Regions from separate parts of the Agrobacterium sp. NPDC090273 genome, predicted to be linked through region 2. Evidence: predicted binding sites of a transcription regulator. Region 2 holds the regulator's gene; the other holds the start of a gene.
What was found. Region 2 encodes PhoB, which activates phosphate uptake and scavenging genes when phosphate is short. Its sites were predicted from a motif close to TGTCATNNANCTGTCAT; they were not measured.
Positions count from the first base shown of each region.

Region 1: a site for PhoB is predicted at 1,650-1,666, ahead of ACIQT8_RS05185 (esterase-like activity of phytase family protein). Genes of this name have one in related genera too.

Region 1 covers NZ_JBIVYN010000001.1:1,050,158-1,054,748, reverse strand. The annotation lists gene lon (endopeptidase La) at 1-952, shown strand, start outside; gene hupB (DNA-binding protein HupB) at 1,157-1,432, shown strand; gene ACIQT8_RS05185 (esterase-like activity of phytase family protein) at 1,721-3,919, shown strand; gene ACIQT8_RS05180 (hypothetical protein) at 4,197-4,337, opposite strand.
Region 2 covers NZ_JBIVYN010000005.1:81,226-85,816, forward strand. The annotation lists gene ACIQT8_RS14710 (aspartate aminotransferase family protein) at 1-1,027, opposite strand, end outside; gene ACIQT8_RS14715 (GcrA family cell cycle regulator) at 1,458-1,991, shown strand; gene phoB (phosphate regulon transcriptional regulator PhoB) at 2,060-2,746, opposite strand; gene phoU (phosphate signaling complex protein PhoU) at 2,774-3,499, opposite strand; gene pstB (phosphate ABC transporter ATP-binding protein PstB) at 3,603-4,418, opposite strand; gene pstA (phosphate ABC transporter permease PstA) at 4,435-4,591, opposite strand, start outside.

The DNA.
Region 1 (4,591 bases), on a different contig from region 2:
CATCCGTATTGCCGGTTACACGGAAGACGAAAAGCGCGAAATCGCCAAGCGTCACCTGCTGCCGAAGGCGATCAAGGAGCATGCGTTGCGTCCGGAGGAATTCTCCGTCACCGATGATGCGCTGATGATCGTGATCCAGCAGTATACCCGCGAAGCCGGTGTGCGCAGCTTCGAGCGCGAGCTGATGAAGCTTGCACGCAAGGCCGTGACCGAGATCATCAAGGGCAAGGTCAAGTCCGTTGAAGTCACCGCTGCCAACGTTCCGGATTACCTGGGCGTTCCGCGGTACCGCCACGGTGAAGCCGAGCGTGAGGATCAGGTCGGTGTTGTCACCGGTCTCGCATGGACGGAAGTTGGCGGTGAGCTGCTTACCATCGAAGGCGTGATGATGCCGGGCAAGGGTCGCATGACCGTGACCGGTAACCTCAAGGAAGTGATGAAGGAATCCATCTCGGCAGCGGCGTCTTACGTCCGTTCGCGTGCTGTGGACTTCGGCATCGAGCCACCGCGCTTCGACAAGAGCGACATTCACGTGCACGTACCGGAAGGTGCGACCCCGAAGGACGGACCGTCCGCCGGTGTTGCCATGGCAACCGCCATCGTTTCCATCATGACCGGCATTCCGGTTTCCAAGGATGTGGCGATGACGGGTGAAATCACCCTGCGTGGTCGTGTTCTGCCGATCGGCGGCCTGAAGGAAAAGCTGCTTGCAGCACTTCGCGGCGGCATCAAGAAGGTGCTGATCCCGGAAGAGAACGCCAAGGATCTGGCGGAAATTCCGGACAACGTGAAAAACGAAATGGAAATCATTCCGGTTTCACGTATGGGCGAAGTCATCAAACACGCGCTGATCCGCCAGCCGGAACCCATTGAATGGGACGGCAGCATCGAGACTCCGGTCATCGCGACGGTTGAAGGCGTCGACGATAACAACACCGGTATCGCGCATTGATGCACCGCACTCGGAATGAGTGATGCGAATTTGGCACGATTTATGGGGAAGGCCGGCAGAAATGCCGGCCTTTTTTGTGAAAATAACTCCAGACCTCTTGTTTTTCAGGCGATTCCAGCGCTTTTGGGTTGCTACGCGCGGATGCAAAAGTATTCTGCGCCGGCTTAATTTGAGTCGTTTCATACCGATGAAAGGGGTGGAAACATGAACAAGAACGAGCTCGTCTCTGCTGTTGCCGAAAAGGCTGGTCTCACGAAGGCAGATGCTGCTTCCGCTGTTGATGCAGTATTCGAAACTGTACAGAACGAACTGAAGAACGGCGGCGACATTCGCCTCGCTGGCTTTGGCAGCTTCTCTGTCAGCCGCCGCGAAGCTTCCAAGGGCCGTAACCCGTCCACGGGTGCTGAAGTCGACATCCCGGCTCGCAACGTTCCAAAATTCTCCGCAGGCAAGGGCCTGAAGGACGCTGTCAACTCGTAAGGTTTCCGGAAGATCGTTTCGCCGTGCGGCGTGCGTGCGATCTTCAGGTTCACGAGGAAACATGTTTTGACGCCTTGAAGCCTAACCGCGGAATGTGCGCACAAACGAAAAGAAGCCCGGCCTTTTGGCCGGGCTTTTTGATTCTGTCGGAAGACGTCGCACAACAGGGCTGGATAAGTGCAACTGAAGATCGATTCAGCAGCACGCGGCAAGCCGGTGTCATGCCCCTGTCATGTCTTTGACGCAGAAGCCTTGGGAACGGTTTCTGGACGCAAAGGGGGATTTACTATGGCGCTCCGATTTTCTCACATGGCCTTGACCGCAGCATTGCTGACGTCAGCCGCTTTTCCGGCGGCTGCGGACCAGGTCTTCAACCGCATCGCGTCTTTTCCGGTCGCGAACAACCTCCCGGCTGACAAGGACGCCAAGACCGCGACCTCGTCCGAAATCATCACCGCAAGCGAAGACGGCAACACGCTGATCTATTCGGACAGCCCGCTGGGTGGCATCGGTTTTGTTGACATCACCGACGCAAAGGCGCCGAAGGCTGGCGGTGCATTGTTGCTGGACGGCGAACCCACCTCGGTTGCCGTTGCAGGTTCCAAGGTTCTGGCCGGTGTCAACACCTCCGAGAACCGCGCAAATCCGTCCGGCAAGCTGGTGACCGTGGATATTGCCACCAAAAAGGTTGAAGCAAGCTGCGATCTCGGCGGCCAGCCGGATTCGGTTGCCATTTCGCCTGACAAGACCTTTGCCGCCATCGCTATCGAAAACGAGCGTGATGAAGAGGTCAACGAAGGCGCCTTGCCGCAGATGCCGGCTGGCTTCCTCGTTACCGTTGGCCTCAAGAACGGTGCGGCCGACTGCGCGACGCTCAAGAAGATCGACCTGACCGGTCTTGCAGAGATTTCTCCGGAAGATCCGGAGCCGGAATTCGTTTCCATCAATGCCAATGGCGAAATCGCCGTCACACTGCAGGAAAACAACCACATCGCCATCATCGACGGCAAGTCCGGCAAGGTGACCAGCCATTTCTCGGCCGGTTCGGTCGATCTGGAAGGCATCGACACGAAATCCGATGGCCAGTTGAAGTTCACCGACAAGCAGGAAGCCCGAAAGCGCGAGCCCGATGCTGTAAAGTGGCTCGACAATGACCGTATCGTCATCGCCAATGAGGGTGACTGGCAGGGCGGTTCGCGCGGTTTCACCATTTTCGACAAGACCGGCAAGCTGGTTTACGAGGCGGGCGCTTCACTCGAGCACGCCATTGCCGCCATCGGCCACTACCCGGAGAAGCGCTCCAAGGCCAAGGGCATCGAGCCGGAAGGTCTGGAAGCCGCGACCTTCGGCGGTGAGAAATATATCTTCGTTCTCAGCGAGCGCGCTTCTGTTGTTGGCGTCTATAAGGACACCGGCGCTGAACCGCAGCTCGTCCAGCTACTGCCATCCGGTATTTCCCCGGAAGGTGCTGTTGCCATTCCCTCGCGCAACCTGCTGGTCACCGCCAACGAAGCCGACCTCGGCAAAGATGGTGGCGCGCGTTCGCACGTCATGCTCTATGAGCGCAGCGAAGGCGAGGCAGCTTACCCGCAGCTCGTTTCCGCTGAAGTCGATGGACTGCCGATCGGCTGGGGTGCATTGTCGGGTCTGACCGCCGACACCGAAAAGCCTGGCATTCTCTATGCCGTCTCCGACTCGGTATACGGCAACCAGCCGTCGATCTTCACCATCGACGCCACCAAGAAGCCTGCCGTCATCACCAGCGTCCTGCGCGTCAAGCGTGACGGCATGGCTGCCCAGAAGCTCGATATCGAAGGCATCGCACGCGATGGCAAGGGTGGTTTCTGGCTGGCATCTGAAGGCGATAGCAGCAAGCTCGTCCCGCACGCGCTCTACAACGTCAACGCCAAGGGCGAGATCAAGGCCGAGATCGCTCTGCCGAAGGAACTTCTCAACGGCGAAACACGCTTCGGCTTCGAAGGGGTGACCGTTATCGGCGAAGGTGACGACGCGACCCTCTGGATGGCCGTGCAGCGCGAATGGGGTACGGACGAGAAAGGAACGGTCAAGCTCGTCTCCTACAAGCCAAAGTCCAAGGAATGGGGCGCAGTGCGTTATCCGCTCGAAAAGGCGGCTGAAGGCTGGGTCGGCTTGTCTGAAATCGCGGCTTTTGGTGATCACGTCTATATCGTCGAGCGCGACAACCAGATCGGTGACAAGGCAAAGCTCAAGAAGCTCTACCGCGTCGCTCTGTCCGAGCTGAAGCCGGCCAAGATCGGTGGCGAACTGCCGCTGGTCAAGAAAGAGGAAGCTCATGACTTCCTGCCGGACCTGAAGGCGCAGACCAACGGTTACGTCGTCGACAAGCTGGAAGGCTTCACTTTCGACAAGGATGGCACCGCTTACGTTGTGACCGACAATGACGGCGTGGATGATTCTTCCGGCGAAACCCTTTTCTTCACGGTCAACCTGAAGGCAATCAACTGATCGCATCGATCATATGGAAAAGAAAAAGCCGGTCTTTCGACCGGCTTTTTTGCTTTCGGCCGCAGTTGCGGCTGGAAATGCAGGCTTTCTCGGCGCGCGCGTTGATTGGGGGGGTACACAGAGCGCGTTTGCCACCGGTCTCATCAGACGACAGGAATCGGGCGCGGGGGGCTGCCGGATGCCATCGGTGAGGATATCAGCGTGAGAAAGCCGCAACGCCATTCAAACGTAATGTCGCGTTCAAATGCCGATTGCTGTTTTGACGGTGAGGGGAGGATTAGCGACCGGGGGAGCTTTTCTTGCCCGGAGTATCTTGCTTTTCTGAGTCCTGCTGGACCCAGCGGAAAAAAATATAAATAGGCAGCGCAATGAGCGCGAGTGTTACAAACGCGTCGATCGACATGGTTTCATCCATCATTAAAACCGCTCATCATGAGCCGGCAAGCTGACCTTGCGATAAAACTATTGAGAAATACTGAATCACCGACGCCGCGTTACTTCGCGTCAGAGGACGCTGTTTTGAACAGGGAAGGTCAGGCGCAGCAGATAGTGGGCTGGACGATGCCTTTTGAAACATTGAGTCCGGAATCAACACACCGGCGTCTATTTGCGTGTACCGATTTGGTTGCGACGTCGTCGACGAGTGCTCAAAACTTTTTTTGAGCAGGCAAA
Region 2 (4,591 bases):
CTGATGGTACGCGCGCCTTGATGCCGAGAAGCAAACCTTCGCCACGGATTTCCTCGATCACGTCGGGGAAGCGATCCTTGAGCGAAGCAAGCCCCTGACGGAACACCAGCGCGACATCACGCACTCGTTCAAGGAAGCCGTCCGCAAGAACAACGTCCAGTACGGCATTGCCGACGGCCATGGCGAGCGGATTGCCGCCATAGGTCGTGCCGTGCACGCCTGCGGTCATGCCGGAAGCCGCATCAGCCGTCGCAAGGCAAGCGCCGAGCGGGAAGCCGCCCCCAATACCCTTTGCAACAGCCATGATGTCAGGCGCAACGCCAGTCCACTCGTACGCAAACAGTTTGCCGGTACGTCCAACACCCGTCTGAACCTCATCAAAGATCAGCAGCATGCCGTGTTCGTTGCAGAGATCACGAAGCGTCTGCAGGAATTCCTTGCTGGGCGCGCGAATGCCGCCCTCACCCTGGATCGGTTCGATCAGCAGGGCTGCCGTCTCATTGGTGATAACGGCTTTCAAGGCCTCGAGATCACCGAACGGTACCTGATCGAAACCTTCAACCTTGGGGCCGAAACCTTCGAGATATTTCTGCTGCCCGCCTGCAGCGATTGTTGCCAGCGTCCGGCCGTGGAACGCACCTTCAAAGGTGACGATGCGGAACTTTTCCGGGTGGCCCTTGGAGTAGTGATAACGGCGTGCAGTCTTGATGGCACATTCCAGCGCCTCAGCACCGGAGTTGGTGAAGAACACCTTGTCAGCAAATGTTGCTTCGGTCAGGCGCTTTGCGAGCTTTTCCTGTCCGGGCACTTCATAAAGGTTGGAAACGTGCCAGACCTTTTCAGCCTGCGTCTTGATAGCCTCGACGAGATGCGGATGCGCATGCCCCAAGGAATTGACAGCAACACCGGCCGCAAAATCGAGATATCGCTCGCCGCTTTCCGTGAACAGCCAGACGCCCTCACCGCGTTCGAAACGCAGCGGCGCTCTTGAAAACGTATCAAACAATGGCGCGTTGGCTTCGGCCATGGCTGCATCACTCCTTGCGCAAATGCGCTTTCATATCGTTGTCAATAGGTGGACAAGGTTATCCCTTGCCTGAAAATCAAAAATGCCGCCTTGCGGCGGCTGGGGCACTATTGTCACTTCAACTGCCGATGTCAACAAAAGTCCTCATTTTCCGGCGTTCCCAAGTCATAGTGGGAACACGTGACCGAACCACAAGGTGTTGCCTTTCGGACTCTCCTGAACAGCAAGTTGGGGAAAACCGGAAAATCGATTCCAGATGATTCCCGCGACTCTTGCCACGGAGTCAGCCTCACACTAGGTTAATCGTCAATTACTAGACTGCATTGCGGCGGAACTAGTCACCAAAAATCCGGCGGAATTGACACTCGGAGTGCGCTCGCGAGATGGAGAAGGATTCTGCCGAAATAGACGCGACGAGCGGAGAAGCGGCATGAACTGGACGGATGAACGAGTCGAAAAACTCAAGAAACTTTGGTCCGAGGGCCTCAGTGCCAGCCAGATAGCGGCACAGTTGGGTGGTGTAAGCCGTAACGCCGTTATCGGCAAGGTTCACCGTCTCAATCTTCCGGGCCGCGCCAAGGCTGGCGGAACCGTGACATCGGCGCGCTCTGCACCGAAGCGTACGGCACCAGCGGCACCTCGTACGGCAACCTACACCGCCCGCGTCAACACCACGCCGGTTCGGACCGTGGCACGCGCCAGCGTTGCGACAGCCCTTCACGAAGAGATGGATATCGAGACCGCTCAGGTGCTCGAATACGTTCCTTCGCGCGATATCGTTACGCCGGCCTCGCGCCGCCTGACGCTGACGGAATTGACCGAGCGCACCTGCAAGTGGCCGGTTGGCGACCCGCTGAAGGACGACTTCCATTTCTGTGGCTGCGAAGCCCTGGAATCTTCGCCCTACTGCAAGTTCCATGCGAAGCTCGCCTACCAGCCTGTCAGCGAACGCCGCAAGGCATAAGCGGAACAACACGGAATAAAAAAACGGGCCTTACGGCCCGTTTTTCGTTTAGGGTATGTGATGTTGGATTATGCCGCTTCCATGGAATAACCGGCGCCACGGACCGTGCGGATGACATCCTGCATGTTCGAAAAATTGAGCGCCTTGCGCAGACGGCCAACGTGGACGTCAACGGTCCGTTCGTCCACATAGATATCGTGACCCCAGACGCCATCCAGCAACTGCGAACGGGAGAAAACACGACCCGGCGATGTCATCAGGAATTCCAGAAGACGGAACTCGGTCGGTCCCAGGCGCACTTCACGCGTCTTACGATGCACGCGGTGCGTTTCCCGATCCAGTTCGATGTCGCCGCATTTCAGGACTGACGACAAAACCTCTGGGCGGGCGCGACGCAGCATCGCCTTGACGCGTGCCATCAGTTCCGGCGTGGAGAAGGGTTTCACCACATAGTCATCCGCGCCTGTGGCGAGACCGCGAACGCGTTCGCTTTCTTCGCCACGCGCTGTCAGCATGATGATCGGCAAACGTTCGGTTTCCGCCCGCATCCTCAACCGGCGGCACAGTTCGATACCGGAGACGCCAGGCAACATCCAGTCCAGGATCAGGAGGTCGGGAACCCGCTCCTGCAATCTGATCTCGGCCTCATCGCCACGCGGTATCGTGTCGACGTCGTAACCCTCAGCCTCAAGATTGTAACGAAGCAGAACGCTCAGCGCCTCTTCATCTTCAACAACTGCAATCTTCGGTACCATACTGAACTCCGCAGGTCTGCCGGTCTGTTACTCGGTCACGGAACCGAGAGTGTTGGAACTATCGTCCTTCGGACGCTCACCTTCCGGCTGGCTGCCGGTGGTCATGTAGTAGATCGTCTCGGCGATATTGGTCGCATGGTCGCCGATACGTTCGATGTTCTTGGCGCAGAACAGAAGATGCGTGCAGGTCGTGATGTTGCGCGGATCTTCCATCATGTAGGTCAGCAGCTCGCGGAAGAGCGAGGTGTACATCGCGTCGATTTCTTCATCGCGTTCGCGGATGGCCTGCGCCTTCTCAGCCGAACGTGTCGAATAAACATCGAGAACTTCCTTGAGCTGCACGAGGGCAAGCTCGGAGAGATGTTCGAGGCCGCGAGCCAGCTTGCGTGGAACACCGGTTCCTGCAACGGCAATCACGCGCTTGGCGGTGTTTTTGCCGAGATCGCCGACGCGCTCAAGATCCGCCGCAATGCGCAGCGTACCGATGATTTCGCGCAGGTCGGCAGCCATTGGCTGGCGCTTGGCGATGGTGACGATGGCCTTGTCGCCGATTTCACGCTCGGCGTGGTCAAGGATCGCGTCGTCGGAAATCACCTTCTGCGCCAATGCCGCATCGGAATTGACAAGGGCGCGAACGGCGTCCGCGCACATCTGCTCCGCCAGGCCGCCCATTTCGGCAATCCGGCGGCTGAGGAATTTCAACTCGTCGTCGTAAACCGACATGATATGCGAATGCGTCGTTGTCTGTGTCATGATCTCGTCCCTGGGCTTTGCCTTCCGTTTTCACCTGCTGATGGCGGGTGGCAGAACGGAGGCGCCAAACTTGTTCGGTTTCTCTGAGGCGCTGAGCGGGCAATCAGCCGAAGCGGCCCATGATGTAGTCCTGCGTGCGCTGGTCATCCGGGTTGGTGAACATCTTGTCCGTTTCGTTCTCCTCGACCAGATGGCCAAGATGGAACATCGCGGTGCGCTGCGAGACGCGAGCGGCCTGCTGCATGGAGTGGGTTACGATCACGATCGTGAAGTTGGCACGCAGCTCATGGATCAGTTCCTCGACCTTGGCGGTAGCGATCGGGTCGAGGGCCGAGCAAGGCTCGTCCATGAGGATCACTTCCGGGGACACGGCAACTGCGCGTGCGATGCAAAGGCGCTGCTGCTGACCGCCGGACAGACCCGTACCGGATTCATGCAGACGATCCTTCACCTCATTCCACAGACCGGCCTTCTGCAGGCTGGACTCGATGATCTGGTCCATATCCGCCTTGTTACGGGCGAGGCCATGGATACGCGGACCGTAAGCAATGTTTTCGTAGATCGACTTCGGGAACGGGTTCGGCTTCTGGAACACCATGCCGACACGAGCACGCAGTTCCACCACGTCGATTGCCGGATCGTAGATATCATCCGTATCGAGCGTGATCTTGCCGGTGACCTTACAGCCATCGATCGTATCATTCATGCGGTTCAGGGTACGCAGGAAGGTGGATTTGCCGCAACCGGACGGACCAATAAGCGCAGTAACGGTATTTTCGCGGACATTCAGGTTCACGTCGTAAAGCGCGCGCTTTTCGCCGTAAAAAACCGAAACGTCCTTGCCAATCATCTTGTACGAAACTTCATTCATTTTCTTGTCCAGCGCCTTTTCAACTGCTGCTTCCGACAACATGTTCATAGCTTTCTAGCTCCCTTTACCAGCGCCGTTCGAAGCGGCGACGCAACAGGATTGCGCCAACATTCATGACGATGAGGAACAGGAGCAGGATGATGATAGCGCCAGATGTTCTTTCGACAAAGGCACGCTCTGCTTCGTTCGCCCACATGTAAATCTGTACCGGCAGTGCCGTC